2 linked regions of the Bradyrhizobium sp. AZCC 1610 genome follow. The protein of the gene in region 1 interacts with the protein of each later gene in a pairwise test. Links are inferred from orthologs where the notes say so. Each region holds a gene or a part of one and is shown on either strand. Other genes may lie near its edges.

What was found.
Region 2: the proteins of V1279_RS21950 (region 1) and V1279_RS14015 interact in binary tests that used the Escherichia coli proteins (3 or more experiments, as listed by UniProt). The link is inferred for Bradyrhizobium sp. AZCC 1610 from one-to-one orthologs.

Annotation. Positions count from the first base shown.
Region 1 is NZ_JAZHRR010000001.1:4,402,960-4,410,319, reverse strand. Bases 1,343-4,116 are described here. They hold V1279_RS21950 (2Fe-2S iron-sulfur cluster-binding protein), read left to right. Parts: upstream 1,343-2,456; coding sequence 2,457-2,777; downstream 2,778-4,116. Other genes in these bases: V1279_RS21940 (NAD(P)/FAD-dependent oxidoreductase), read left to right, coding at 3,400-4,116; V1279_RS21945 (acyl-CoA thioesterase), read right to left, coding at 2,784-3,239; V1279_RS21955 (Hpt domain-containing protein), read left to right, coding at 1,940-2,317; V1279_RS21960 (negative regulator of septation ring formation), read right to left, coding at 1,343-1,546. Also shown: more of V1279_RS21960, read right to left, coding at 1-1,342; more of V1279_RS21940, read left to right, coding at 4,117-4,428; V1279_RS21935 (DUF2147 domain-containing protein), read left to right, coding at 4,554-5,162; V1279_RS21930 (hypothetical protein), read right to left, coding at 5,159-7,150; V1279_RS21925 (lysylphosphatidylglycerol synthase transmembrane domain-containing protein), read right to left, coding at 7,248-7,360. UniProt on the Escherichia coli protein: Ferredoxin are iron-sulfur proteins that transfer electrons in a wide variety of metabolic reactions. Although the function of this ferredoxin is unknown it is probable that it has a role as a cellular electron transfer protein.
Region 2 is NZ_JAZHRR010000001.1:2,908,273-2,915,608, forward strand. Bases 1,853-4,602 are described here. They hold V1279_RS14015 (HesB/IscA family protein), read left to right. Parts: upstream 1,853-2,904; coding sequence 2,905-3,300; downstream 3,301-4,602. Other genes in these bases: V1279_RS14005 (cysteine desulfurase), read left to right, coding at 1,853-2,458; V1279_RS14010 (SUF system Fe-S cluster assembly protein), read left to right, coding at 2,455-2,826; V1279_RS14020 (TfoX/Sxy family protein), read left to right, coding at 3,434-3,844; V1279_RS14025 (GGDEF domain-containing protein), read right to left, coding at 3,841-4,602. In the rest of the region: Fe-S cluster assembly protein SufD, read left to right, coding at 1-1,214; more of V1279_RS14005, read left to right, coding at 1,211-1,852; more of V1279_RS14025, read right to left, coding at 4,603-4,908; V1279_RS14030 (DEAD/DEAH box helicase), read right to left, coding at 5,035-6,525; V1279_RS14035 (caspase family protein), read left to right, coding at 6,910-7,336. UniProt on the Escherichia coli protein: Is able to transfer iron-sulfur clusters to apo-ferredoxin. Multiple cycles of [2Fe2S] cluster formation and transfer are observed, suggesting that IscA acts catalytically.

The DNA.
Region 1 (7,360 bases):
GGCGCGTGATCAGCGCGCCGAGCGTGCCGCTGTCGCGGGCGAATTTTTCCGCAAGTTCGCCGCCCTGGTTCTTCACCAGTTCGTCGAACGCGCTCATCTGCAGGGCGAGGCTGTCGTGCGCGTTCTCAGTCTGGCTGATCACCTTGGCGACCAGCGTGTTCACGGTCACATCCAGCGCATCGCTGGCCTTGTCGCCCGAGGTGAGAATGCGGCTTGCGAGGCGGTTGCCGGCTTCGTCGATCTTGTTGACGAGATCGCCCGAGCGCAGTTCGAGTTCAAGCAGCAGCGAGTCGGAGGAATTCTTCAGGGAATCGTGGACCTGCTCGGTGCGGTCGGAGATGCCGTCGACGATGGTCGAGGAGCGCTGCTCGAATTCGCCGGTGATGCGGTCGATACGTTCGTTCAGCATCTCGTGGACGCGATCGGCGAGATCGACGAACTCGTCGTGGACGTGACCGGTCTTGAAGTTGAGGCTGGTGGTCAGCCGCTCGGAGGCGTCGAGCACAGCGCGCGTGGTCTCGGCGCTGGCTTCCTCGAGGCGGTCGAGCAGGTCGCCGCCGCGTTCGCCGAGCGCCAGGATCATGTTGTCGCCGGCGTTGCTCAAGGCGCTCGTGATATGCTGGCCGCGCTCTTCCAGCGCGCCGGTGATGCTCTTCGCGACTTCGTCGACGCGCGAGGCGATCGCGTCCGAGATCAGCGCGATATCGTGGCGCAGGTCGATCTGGACGCCGGAAATGGCGCTGCGAACCTGCTCGGCCTGGCCGACCAGGTTGTCGCGCTGATGCGCAATGTCCTGCAGCAGCGCACGAATGCGTACTTCATTGTCCGAATAGGCGCGCTCGAGCGCTGCGACTTCATTGGCGACAAGCGTTTCCAGTTCGCCGGCGCGTGCGATCGCGCGCTCGACGCCGTCGCCCATGGCTGCGACTTCGCGGCGGATCGCCTGACCGACCGTCACCATCGAATCGGCGGCGGCTCCCTCGGGCTCGGAGAAGCGGATCGCGACCTGCGCCATCGACTGCGCGATCATCCGCATTTCCTGGCCGCGCCAGGCCAGGCTCGCGAGGAAATAGAACAACAGCACCGGCGCAAAGAACAACGCCGCAAGGCCGGCGAGCACCAGCACGCCGCCGCTCTGTCCGATCGCCGCCTGCAGCGCGGGCAGGAAGCTGACGGTCAGCAGGCCGCAACCGATCACCCAGACGCCGCCGAACACGGAGGCAAGCGTGTAGACGCTGCGGGCAGGGCTGCCCTTCTGGATTGCCTGCAGAATCTGTCCGATGGTTTCGCGATCGTCATTGGCGGCGCGACGGGGGCTGCGCGGCTCTTCGATCGGATCGAACGCTTGCCGCTCGGCGCTGCCGCGCGTGTCGAACGGCGATTCGGAATAGGTCGGCGCGGCGGAGGGCATGGTCGGCGACGAGAGTTCGCCGCCGATCGAATTTCGGTTGGTGTCGACGGTCGTATCGCTGATGTTGAGCGCTTCCTGAATGGCGGAGAGCGCGACTTCGGTGGGATCTTTGACCTTCTTGGGATTGTTCGCCATGTTCAGTCCGAGCCCTCTTAACTTTTACGCATCCGGCCGTTCTTGCAAAAAAAATGCCCCCGCAAGCTCGAAGCCGGATTCATAACCCCCCGCGGACCGCAAGCGTGCCCGCCGGCAGCTTGTCCGCTACATCCGCAAACATCCTATTGGTTGAGCGATACGAATGAAATGGCCGCGATTAAGACATTCTTAATCATCGTTAACAGCTTTGTTCCTTAAGGCCTTAAAGATACACAAATTTCTGGAACCGGATCCTCGATCACGACGGATTGGTGTCTAAAATAAGGCAAAAATGTAGCGAATTCACAGAACGTTTCGTTAACCGGTGCCGTGATTGGCTGTTGAAAATGACCTCTCCGAATCGCTGCGGCGAGGCGATCCGGACCTTAAGTCATGCCGCTTCATCTCGAACGGATAGAATGGATGCCATCGCCGCCGCTGGCTCCCGATGACGGGCCGATCGATTTCGAACATCTCAACCGCATGACGCTCGGCGATGCCGGCCTCGAGCAGGAGGTGTTGGCGATGTTCGTGGCCCAGTCGGCAAAACTGGTGAGCACGCTCGCCACCACGCCTTCGGATGCAGGCGCATTGGCGCATACACTGAAGGGCTCGGCCCGCGCGATCGGTGCTTTTGCGGTCGCCGATGCCGCAGCCGTGCTGGAGGCGGCCATCGCCAGAGGCTTCGATGCGTCCGCTGCGCTCGCCGAACTCGGCGAGGCGGTTACAGAGGCGCGGGCGGCGATCGAGGCGATTCTGCGCCGTTCCTGAGCGGAAAGCGGTCCGTATCGGCCAAAATCCCGGTAAAATGCCGCCTTAAGGTTTTCGTCCCGACCGCTGGCGCTGTGCGGATCGACCCGTTATACGACTGCCGGGACCTTCCTTACATATTCCGGCAGCACGAGCGATCATGGCCAAAATCCACTTTGTCGACCATACCGGCGAAAAACGAACCATTGAAGTCGAGAACGGCTCGACCGTGATGGAAGCCGCGATCCGCAACGCCATTCCAGGCATCGAAGCCGAATGCGGCGGCGCCTGCGCCTGCGCAACCTGCCACGTCTATGTCGACGAAGCCTGGCGCGAGAAGGTCGGCGCTCCGACCCCGATGGAAGAAGACATGCTGGATTTCGGTTTCGACGTGCGGCCGAACTCGCGCCTGTCGTGCCAGATCAAGGTGAGCGACGATCTCGACGGCCTCGTGGTGTCGACGCCGGAACGGCAGGCCTGAGGTCGCTCAGGCTGGGTCGACGCCGCGGCGAATCCAGCGCTGAAAATTTGCCAGGATATCCGGCGTCAACGGCGTAGGTTTGCGCGTGGCCTCATCGAGCAGCACCGACACTGATTGCGCCGACGCAACGCATTTGCCTTCGGAGAACACCACCTGATCGAAGGTCACTGACGTGCGGCCGAACTTGACGACGCCCAGCCCCATTTCGATCGTACCAGGCCAGCGCAATTCTGCGCGGAAATGCATGTCGAGCCGGACCATGATCCAGGTGACGCCGTCCGGCATCAGCCCGTAGCTGCGGTCCTTCATTAGCGTGACGCGGCCGGTTTCGAAATAGGTGGCGTAAACCGCGTTGTTGACGTGCTGGTTGGGGTCGAGATCGGCAAATCTCACATTGTCCGACAAGCGATAGGGAAAATCCTCCAGACGCGGGATCGCGTCGGGATGCAAGGGGGCGTTCACAGGGCCATCTCCGAAAAATCTCGTTCCCTTACAGCCCACTTGTCGAATGACGGCAAGGGGTTGCGGCCGTCGCGAACGCCATATTATGGCTTTCCTGTTAGCCCCGGGTTGGCTAGACAGATGCGGCCTTCCCGCCAGGTTCAACCGAAAAGAAGCTGACATGAGCGAAGCGATCAAAACCGATGTGCTGATTATTGGCGCGGGTCCGTGCGGCCTGTTTGCCGTCTTCGAACTGGGCCTCCTGGACATGAAGGCGCATGTGGTCGACATCCTCGACAAGATCGGCGGTCAGTGTGCCGAACTCTACCCGGAAAAACCGATCTACGACATTCCCGGCATTCCCTTCGTCACCGGCCAGGGCCTGACGGACGCGCTGCTCGAACAGATCAAGCCGTTTCATCCGACCTTCCATCTCAACGAGATGGTGGAGACGATCGAGAAGATCGGCAATCCCGGCTTTCGCGTGACGACCGATACCGGCCAGGTGTTCGAGTGCAAGGTGGTGGTGATTTCTGCGGGCGGCGGTTCGTTCCAGCCGAAGCGTCCGCCGGTGCCGGGCATCGAAGCCTATGAGAGCACCTCGGTATTCTATGCCGTGCGCAAGATGGAGCAGTTCCGCGACAAGAACATCCTGATCGTCGGCGGCGGCGATTCCGCGCTCGACTGGACGCTCAATCTGCATCCGATTGCGAAACGCGTGACGCTGCTGCATCGGCGCGACGATTTCCGCGCCGCGCCCCACAGCGTCGAGCAGATGCGCGCGCTGGTGGCTGGCGGAAAAATGGATCTGAAGATCGGTCAGGTCACCTCGCTGGAAGGCGAGGGCGGCAAGCTTTCCGCGGCCGTGATGAAAGGCAACGACAACGCGATCTCGAAGATCGAGTGCGATACGATGCTGCCGTTCTTCGGGCTGACCATGAAGCTCGGCCCGGTGGCGAACTGGGGCGTCGCGCTCGAGAACAATCTGGTGCCGGTCGACACCGCTGCGTTCGAGACCAATGTTCCCGGCGTCTTCGCGATCGGCGACATCAACACCTATCCCGGCAAGCTCAAGTTGATCCTGTCCGGATTCCACGAAGGCGCGCTGATGGCGCAGAAGGCGCACCGCTACGTCTATCCGGACAAGCGGCTGGTGTTCCAGTACACCACCTCGTCGTCGAGCCTGCAGAAGAAGCTCGGGGTCAACTGATCCTCAAAAATGAATGACGGTTTGCGGAACTTTCCCGGGGCGCGCGCGGCAATCGTCACTGGAACCGTCCGCGAAATGGCCTTAGTTTGAGGCCACTCATTCAGGGGATTGATCAGGTGATGACGATGCGCAAGCTGACCGTATTTCAACTGATACTCCCGATCGTGATCGGGCTCGCGTTTGCCGGTGAACTCGCCGCGCAGCCGGTGGAGCCTTCGGCGGCCGGGCTGTGGGAGAAGACCGAGAAGGGCAAGCCGGTCGGATGGTTTCTGGTGGTCGATCGCAACGGCGCCTTCGAAGGGGTGTTCGCCAAGCTCTTTTCTGAGCCGGGCGATGCTCCCAATCCGATCTGCTCGAAATGCACCGACGATCGAAAGGATGCACCGTGGCTTGGGCTCTCCTTCATCCGCGACATGAAGCGCGAGGGATTGAAATACGAGAATGGCAACGTGCTCGATCCGCGCGATGGCAAGATCTACAAGGCCAAGATGACGCTCAGTCCCGATGGGCAGACGTTGACGATGCGCGGCTACCTCGGCATCTCGCTGCTAGGCAGGGATGAGGTCTGGACGCGCCTGCCTGATACGGCGCTGGCGCAGGTCGATCCGTTGATCGTCGCAAGATATTTGCCGGCGCAGGCTGCTGCGATGAAGCCTCCCGCCGGTGCGGCAAAGGCCCCCGCAGCGCCCAAGAAGACCACTGCGCCGGCACCGGTTCCTGCACCTGCGCGTTAGTTCAATCCGCCGGTTCTGCCTGGTGGCCGCGGCGCGTCCGGCGCAACCGGTATCGGCGGCGCCGGCTGCGACGTAATTTCAGGCACCCCGGCGTCGAGCTGCAGCACGGCGGCAGCGGCTGGCACGACGGCATCCGCCATCGCGGCGTGGCCCTCGGCGCTCGGATGCACCGCGCCGCCATAGACTGCCGACAAGACGCCCCAGGTGGCGTCATGGATATCGGATGGCTGCTGCGATGTCGGCAGGCCTTGGGGGTAGGTCATCGCCGCGAAGTAGCTGTCATTGGCATCGCGGATCCAGCGCGCGCGTGGCAGATAGGCGCGATACTCGCCGGCGCTGCGGCCGCACAGCATCGGCTGGTTGGCGGCCGTGACGATATCGGGATCGAAGCTGTCGCCGGTCGCCGAGAAGCACTGCCGGTCGAATTCCGGGTCGCTCTGCGTGCGCGCGCAAAAACCGTGACCGGCAAAACTGGGCTGATGATTATCGACGAAGGTCATTCGGTCGGCGCGCGGATTGCGGCACAGGATGCCGCCCTCGCACAGCGCCAGCGCTCTCAGTTGCGGCAGGAATTCGCTTTCGACAAAGTTCGAGACGGCCGCGAGCCGCTGCGGCTGGGCGTTGAAGGAGGGATGAATGTCGAAGCCGGCACGTCCGCCGGGGCAGGGCGCGCCGCCACCCGACAGCGTCGGATTGGCGTAGGAGGTGTAGACCACCCGCGACAGGTCGCCGCCGAGGAGGGGCTTGAGCGCCTCGCGCAGCTTGGCAAAGCCCTGTGGCAGGTCCCGCGTCATTGCACTGCGCGCGTCGTCCACGGAGGCCATCACGCCGCTACGCCGAAACAGCGCGCGCTCGGTCGCCGTGTCCACGATGACGTCGGCGACGAGTCCGGAAAAATAGATGTCGTTGGCACCGATCGACAGCAGCACGAGGTCGAGCCCGCGGTCCGCCTGACGGCGTTTCGCGGCGGTGAGCGCTTCGCGCAGTTCAGTCAGTTGCCCGTTGACCGTGCCCAGGCACGCACTGCCCGATTTCGACGGCAGGCAGTCGCGGGCGCGCTGCGAGCCGAACAGCCCGTCGGCAATGGTGGCGCCGGTGCAGGCCAGCGGCAGATAGGTCACCGCGATGTGCGGATATCGCACGGCGAGCGCCAGCGCGGTCCGGGTCTGATAGCTGTAGAGCGAACGGTGGCAGGCAGGATTGAACCAGAGCGCGCTTTGCCGCTGCCAGACCGGCAGCGTGTCGGGTGCCTCGCATGCGCGTCCGCCCTTATAGCCGGCGCGGCTCGGACGGTAATATTGCGACGCTGCCGTTCCGAGATAGGAGCGGAAGCAAAAGCCTTCGTCGGCCAGCGCAATCGGCCGGTCAGGATTTCCCTCGCCGGAAGCCACACTGTCGCCGAGCCCGGCAATGAAGATGTCGCGCACCGCGATCTCGGTGAAAACGCGCTGACTGCCCTCCGAACTGGACACGTCGACGGTAGCAACCGTGGTGCGGCCATAGCGGACCCTGAGATTGATCGGCTCGGCACAGTCGAAGGTGGAGGTTTGCGGGCCGTCACCATCGTCGAACGTCCACGCGCAGGTGGCGCCGACCGGAACCGGGCCGGTCAGCCGGGCCACGATCGGATGATCGATCGGCGTCAGATAGCTTTCCTTGACGTTGTCGCGCGTGCAGGGCTCGTTGACGCGGCCGGCGAGATCGATACAGAGCCTGTTCACCGTGTTGCGCGCCCAGCCGCGGCCATCGCTCTGGATCGCCAGTACCTGCTCCGAAGCCAGCACGCTGCGGCCGCGTCCGCTTTCGGCGTGCAGCAGGAAATCCCGCTCCTCGCGGAACAGGCGGAATCGGTTGCGCACCTCCCAGGAAATCTGCAGCGGCCCGTAGCCGCCGGCGGTCTGGGCTTGCGCAGCGGACGTGGATATGCCGGCCAGCGCGCCGGCAACCAGCGCGACCGACAGCATCGAACGTAAGAGAATTCCAGCCATGGCGTCGTTTGACGTTAGCGGTAAGGCAGAAATAAGAGAATGAGGCAGCTCTGCCTCAAAAGACCAGACGGCGCAGATAACGACGCCGTTACCAGCCTCAGGATTGCCGGCCGTTGATCGGTGGTCGCACCCGGGCCTTGGCCGTGCAGGCTTCGCCGAGCCGACGCCGTTCCAGCCAGGGTTGCAGCACGCTGAGCCAGAGTTCGCGTG
Region 2 (7,336 bases), 1.5 Mb from region 1 along the record:
CCTTCGAGGCCTATGACCGTGTGGGCCTGCCGCACCGGCGGATCGAGGACTGGAAATACACCGACCTGCGCGCGCTGATGCGCGAAGTGTTGCCGCTGGCGCCCGCACCGGATGCCGCTGCGCTGACACGGGCCGCTGCTGCCCTGAAGCTTCAGGCGATCAAGGGTGCACGTCGGCTGGTGCTGGTGGACGGCGTATTCGCGCCAAAGCTCTCCGAACTGGACGGGCTTGAGAAGGGATTGACCATCCGCACCCTGCGCGAAGTGCTGGAGGGTGGTGACGCTACGTTGCAGGCGCAGCTCTTCACGCTTGATATCGCCAATCCGATGGTGGCGCTCAACAGCGCGATGATGACCGATGGCGTGGTGGTCGAGATCGCCAATGGCGTCGTGCTGACGCAGCCGCTGCATATCATTCATATCGCCAGCGGCTCCGCGCCCGCGGCGATGTTCACCCGCTCGCTGTTGCGCCTCGGCAAGGATGCCGGCGTGATGCTGGTCGAAAGCTACATTGCGGCCGATGGCGCCAACGGCTATCAGGCTCACGACTCGCTGATTGTAGCGATCGGCGACAATTCGCGGCTGGACCATGTTCGATTGGTCGAGGACGGCCGCGAGGCCTTCAACATCTGCTCCGCCGTCGTCACGCTGGGCGCACACGCGCACTTCAATACGTTTGGTATGACCTCGGGCGCTGCCGTCAGCCGCTATCAGGCCACCATTGCCTTCGCCGGCGAGGGCTCCCGCGTCGAGACCAACGGCGTCAATCTGCTCAATGGCCGGCAGCACGCCGACACGACGCTGTTGATGGACCACGCAGTGCCGCATTGCGCCAGCCGCGAGGTGTTCCGCGCCGTCGCCGACGACCGCGGCCATTCGGTGTTCCAGGGCCGCATCATCGTGCGCCCGGATGCGCAGAAGACCGACGCCAAGATGATGACGCGGGCGCTGTTGCTGTCCGACGAGGCCGAAGCCGACAACAAGCCGGAACTCGAAATCTTCGCCGATGACGTCACCTGCGGCCATGGCGCAACCACCGGCGCGCTCGACGAGAGCCTGCTGTTCTACCTGCGCGCCCGTGGCCTTTCCGAAAAGGAAGCCCAGGCGCTGCTGATCCAGGCCTTCGTGGGCGAGGCCATTGAATCGATCGTCAACGATGATCTGCGTGAGCTCGCGATTGCAGCCGCGCAGCGCTGGCTGGAGGCGCGGTCATGACCCAGCATCCGGCGGTGAAGAATGGCGCCTATGACGTCGCCCGCGTGCGGGAGGATTTCCCCGCACTGGCGATGAAGGTCTATGGCAAGCCGCTGGTTTATCTCGACAACGCCGCCTCGGCGCAAAAGCCGAATGCGGTGCTCGACCGCATGACGGAAGCCTACAAGAGCGAATATGCCAACGTGCATCGCGGCCTGCATTATCTCGCCAACGCTGCGACCGAGGCTTACGAGGGCGCCCGTGCCAAGGTGGCGAAATTCATCAATGCAGGGCGTAGTGAAGAAATCATCTTCACCCGCAATGTCACCGAGGCCATCAACCTCGTGGCATCGTCCTGGGGCGAGCCCAACATCAAGCAGGGCGACGAGATCGTGCTCTCGATCATGGAGCACCACTCCAACATCGTGCCCTGGCACTTCCTGCGCGAGCGCCATGGCGCGGTGATCAAATGGGCGCCGGTCGACGACGACGGCAACTTCCTGATCGAGGAATTCGAGAAGCTGCTGACGCCGCGCACCAAGCTGGTTGCCATCACCCAGATGTCGAACGCGCTCGGCACTTTCGTTCCAGTCAAGGAAGTCGTGAAGCTCGCTCATGACCGCGGCATTCCGGTGCTGGTCGATGGCGCGCAAGGCGCGGTGCATCTGCCGATCGACGTGCAGGACCTCGATTGCGATTTCTATGCCTTCACCGGCCACAAGATCTATGGTCCGACCGGGATCGGCGCGCTCTATGCCAAGCATGAGCACCTGGTGGCGATGCGGCCCTATAACGGCGGCGGCGAGATGATCCGTGAAGTTGCCCGGGATTGGGTCACCTATGGCGACCCGCCGCACAAGTTCGAGGCTGGGACGCCGCCCATCGTCGAGGCGATCGGGCTGGGTGCGGCGATCGACTACGTCAATTCGATCGGCAAGGAGCGCATCGCCGCTTACGAGCACGATCTTCTGACCTACGCCCAGGAGCGCCTGCGCGAAATCAACTCGCTGCGCCTGATCGGCACCGCGCGCGGCAAGGGACCGGTGATTTCCTTCGAGATGAAGGGCGCCCACGCCCATGACGTCGCGACCGTGATCGACCGGCAAGGGATAGCGGTGCGCGCCGGCACCCATTGCGTGATGCCGCTTTTAGAGCGGTTCAATGTCACAGCCACCTGCCGCGCGTCGTTTGGGATGTATAATACCTGGGAAGAAGTCGACCATCTGGCACAGGCGCTGATCAAGGCGCGGGAATTGTTCTCATGAGTGACACAGCCGAAGTCAAGTCAGCCAATATGGAAACCATCTCGGCGCTGCCGCCCGAGGAGACCGAGCGGCTGGGAGGCGAGATCGTCGCCGCGCTGAAGACGGTTTTCGATCCGGAAATTCCGGCCGACATTTACGAGCTCGGCCTGATCTACAAGGTCGACCTCAAGGACGACCGCAGCGTCGACGTGATGATGACGCTGACCACGCCGAACTGCCCGGCGGCCGGCGAACTGCCGACCATGGTGGAGAACGCGGTCGCCAGCGTTCCCGGCGTCGGCGTCGTCAATGTGAACCTGGTGTGGGATCCGGCCTGGACGCCGGATCGGATGTCCGACGAGGCCCGTCTCGTCCTCAATATGTGGTGAGTGTTGCGTGTTGGCTTAACGGCTTTACGGGAAGATGACAGGCATTGATTTGCGGTTGGGAATGATCACATGAATGACATGACGTCAGCTTCACCCACGCCAGCCACCAAGCCGAAGCCGCGGCCGCGCCCGCAGGTCATGAAACTGACCGAGGCAGCCGCGCAGCGGATTACGGAACTGACCAGGCGCGCAGGTTCCGAGATCGTGGGCTTGCGCGTCGGGATCAAGAACGGCGGCTGCGCAGGCCAGTCCTACACGGTGGAATACGCCCATGAGGTCCGGCCGACCGACGAAGTGGTCGAGGACCGCGGCGTGAAGATCCTGGTCGATCCCAAGGCGGTGTTGTTCCTGCTCGGCACCGAGATGGACTACAAGGCCGACAAGATGCAGGCCCAGTTCATCTTCAACAATCCGAACCAGGTCTCCGCCTGCGGTTGCGGCGAGTCGGTGCAGCTGACGGCCGCGAAGGTTTAGTCTCGTGTCCCGGACGCGCTGCAGCGTGCTTGCGCTGCTGCGCAGAGCCGGGACCTGCCTGCCCAAGCCATAGGCCCCGGATCAGCAGCGCACCGCTTCGCGCTGCGCAGCATCCGGGGCACGAGTGATTGCCATGGACCGCGATTTCCTGATCGACCTGTTTGCCGATTTCGGCCCGGTCACCATCCGCCGGATGTTTTCAGGTTTTGGCATCTCCGCCGACGGCACCAATTTCGCGCTCGCGCTGCGGGCTGGTCTGTATTTCCGCGCCGATGACCAAACCATTCCGCAATTCGAAGCGGAGGGATCGCAACCGTTTCAGTATCAGACGCGCAGCAAGACGGTCACCGTGAACTCGTACTGGCAATTGCCGGCGCGTCTGTTTGACGACTCCGAGGAGCTGGCCAATTGGGCGAGGACGGCGCTCGCCGCAGCACAACGCGCGGCGTTGCGCAAACGGCCGAGGGTGCGGAAATCGGCCAAGGTGGCGGCGAAGCGGCCAGCTCCGAAGGGCAAGCCGGCGAAGCGTAAGGCGAAAGCCTAAGCGACCTGGCTGCGGGTCTCGTCGGCGTATTCGGGATCGACTTCGCAGATCACGCGGTTGCGGCCGTTGCGCTTGGCGGCGTAGAGGCAGGCGTCGGCGCGCTCGATCAGCGAATCGGTGTCATCGTCCAGTTTCAGCATGGAGACGCCGACGGAGATGGTGACGCGGCCGAGAATTTCGCCGGTGGATTTCTTCTTCAACTCCTTCGCCATCACGGCGCGGCGAATGTGGTCGGCGACCGTCAGCGCCTGACGCAGCCCGGTATTGGGCAGCACGACCGCGAACTCCTCACCGCCATAGCGGGCGGTGATGTCCTGGCCCTTGATGGTCTGCTTCAGCGACATCGCAACCAGCCGCAGCACCTGATCGCCGGTGAGGTGGCCGTAGGAATCGTTGAACGATTTGAAATGGTCGATGTCGAACATCAGGAGCGACAACGGTTCGCCGTTTGCCAGCGCCGCCCGAACCGCCATGTCGATCGAACGGTCGAAATATTTGCGGTTGCCCAATCCGGTCAGCGGATCGGTCAGGCTCTCGGCACGGATCGCCTCGAGGCTGTGCTGGAGGTTGCTGATCTCGGTCTTTGACAGCGACAGCCGGCTTTCCAGCGCCTTGTTGGTCTCCTGCATCTCGCGGGTGGACTTCACCAGACCTTCAACGATCGCCTCGATCTGATCGCGGTTCTTGGCATTCCGGAGTTTCTCGCTGGCGCCGCTCAGCCTGGCGTCATAGCTCTGCGACATGCCGAGCGCGTCCGTGATCAGGTTCATCACGTCGTCGATTTCGCCGATCACGCGCGCGCCGACCTTGTCGATGCGGTCGGAAGTCTTGATGTGCGAGAGATAGGTTTCGTAGATCTGCTCGAGGTCGGACTCGCTCAGTCTGCCGTTGCGCGCCAGCGTCTCGTTGATGATCTTGTTGAGGGGGGCATTGTAGCCGGTGGCGTAAACGTACCAGATTTCGTAATTGCGCGGGACGGCGGTCTGCCGAAGGGATTTGATCTGGCCCAACGCGACTTCGGCAAACGCCAAGGTGCGTTCGTGTTCGTCCAGCAGCTTGACCACTGATCCCGTCCCCAATAGCGAGCAGCGCCAGTCGTTGCCGGCAGCAATGATTTAAATTATCGCGCCAGGTTAACGGAGGAGGATGAACGGCCGGTAAATGCTTCCGGCCGTCGGGATCGGCGCTGATCAGACGCGGGCGCGAACCGGCCGCAGCAGGAACGCCGGAAGATGCGAGTGATCGGCGGGCTCCGATTCAGCGTCGCGCTGGGCGCGCCGCGGTTCGGGACGACCGATCGAGGGCACGCGCGAGGGCTGTGCAGGGCTGGGCGGCGTGAAGGCTTCGGTCGCTGCCTGCGGCTGCGGGCCGGCACTACGGCCGGCGGCCTTGGCATGCCGCGGTTCGCGGTCGCCGCTCTTGTCGCTACCCCTGGCGGGGCGCGGCTCGCGTTCACGCCGCGGCTTGCGGCCACCGCGCGAACCTTCCCGAGATCCCTCGCGTGAACGATGTTCGCGCGGCTGATCGGTTTCGTCGGAGGAAACCGACTGCACGGCATAGTCGCCTTCGGCGGCAGGAATGGTCTGGCCGATCAGCCGTTCGATCGCAGCAATCGATTTGTTGTCGAGCGGGCTGACGATCGAGATCGCGGTGCCGGCGCGTCCGGCGCGTCCGGTACGGCCGATGCGATGCACGTAGTCGTCGGCATGATGCGGCACGTCGAAATTGAAGACGTGGCTGACAGCTGGAATATCGAGGCCGCGGGCCGCGACGTCGGAGGCCACCAGCAACGGAATCTCGCCCTTGCGAAATTGATCGAGCGCCGCGGTGCGGGCCGACTGGTCCATATCACCGTGCAGGGCGCCGACACTGAAGCCGTGCTTCTGCAGCGATTTGTAAACGACGGCGACTTCGCGCTTGCGGTTGCAGAAGATGATCGCGTTCTGAAGATCCTTGGCGTCGCGCAGCAGGCGGCGCAGGATCTCGCGCTTCTCGTGTACCTCGCGTCCGGCGGGGACCTGGAATTGCGACACGCCCACCGCTGTGGTCGCCGGCTTCGAGACTTCGATCCGCGCGGGATTGTGCAGGAAGGCTTCGGTGATGCGGCTGATTTCCGGCGGCATCGTTGCGGTGAAGAACAATGTCTGCCGCGTGAATGGCACCAGCTTGCAGACGCGTTCGATGTCGGGGATGAAGCCCATGTCCAGCATGCGGTCGGCTTCGTCGATGACGAGCAGTTCGACGCCGGTGAGCAGCAGACCGCCGCGTTCGGTGTGGTCGAGCAGGCGTCCGGGGGTCGCGATCAAGACGTCGACGCCGCGGGTCAGCTTACTGTCCTGGTCGCCGAACGAGACGCCGCCGATCAGGAGCGCGACGTTGAGTTTCTGGCCGATGCCGTATTTGTCGAAATTCTCTTTCACCTGTGCCGCGAGTTCGCGGGTCGGTTCGAGGATCAGGGTGCGGGGCATCCGAGCCCGGGCGCGGCCCTTTTCCAGAAGTGTGAGCATGGGCAGGACGAAGGCGGCGGTTTTGCCAGTGCCGGTCTGGGCGATGCCGAGAACGTCGCGGCGGGCCAGAACGTGGGGGATCGCCTGTTCCTGGATGGGGGTAGGGGTAGTGTAGCCGGTGGCCGCAACCGCGGCGAGGACCTTATCGGAAAGGCCGAGATGGGAAAAAGACATTGAGCCTCAAGTCGACACCGCCGTTCGGAATCGAGGGTAAAAAGGCTGTCGCGTTTTGCCCCGAAACGGCGCGCTTTGAAAAGCTGGGGGCTCTGACTTACGCAGACGAGCGGCTAACCTAAGGAATCGCGTTTCGATCCAAGGCCGCGTTGAGGGCGAACATAGGGTTGAAATGGCCAAAGTCAATCTGGGAACGGGACATATAGCGAAAAAGCTTAATGTTCTCGCACAAATAACGGCCAAAACCGTCATTTGGCCGTCAAATCGAACTGCCGCATTCCTATCAACCCGGTCCATTGAACCGTGGGCATTGGGATGCCGACTATGGCATGAAGCGGCTTGGCACGGCCCAAACCAGGACCATTCGTGCGCTGGGGGAATTCGATGAAGGGTTGGCTTTCCAGACTGCTCGCGGTGGCGGGCCTTGCAACGTGCATCGCGGTCTTTGCCGCTCCCGCTTATGCCGAAAAGCGCGTCGCGCTGGTGGTCGGCAACAACGACTACAAAAACGTGCCCAAGCTGCTGAAGGCGGTCAACGACGCCCGCACCATGGGCGATACGCTCAAGCAGCTTGGCTTCACGGTGATGGTGGCGGAAAACCAGAACCGGCAGGCGTTCAGCCAGACGCTGCTGGCGTTCGACAAGGCAGTCGACGCCGGCGACACCGCGTTCTTCTTTTTTGCGGGCCATGGCTTTGAAATCGCGGGGCAGAACTTCCTGCTGCCGACCGACGTGCCGGCGGCCACCGAAGGCCAGGAAGAGCTGGTGCGCGACGCCTCGGTCCTCGCCGACCGCATCATCGAGCGAATGC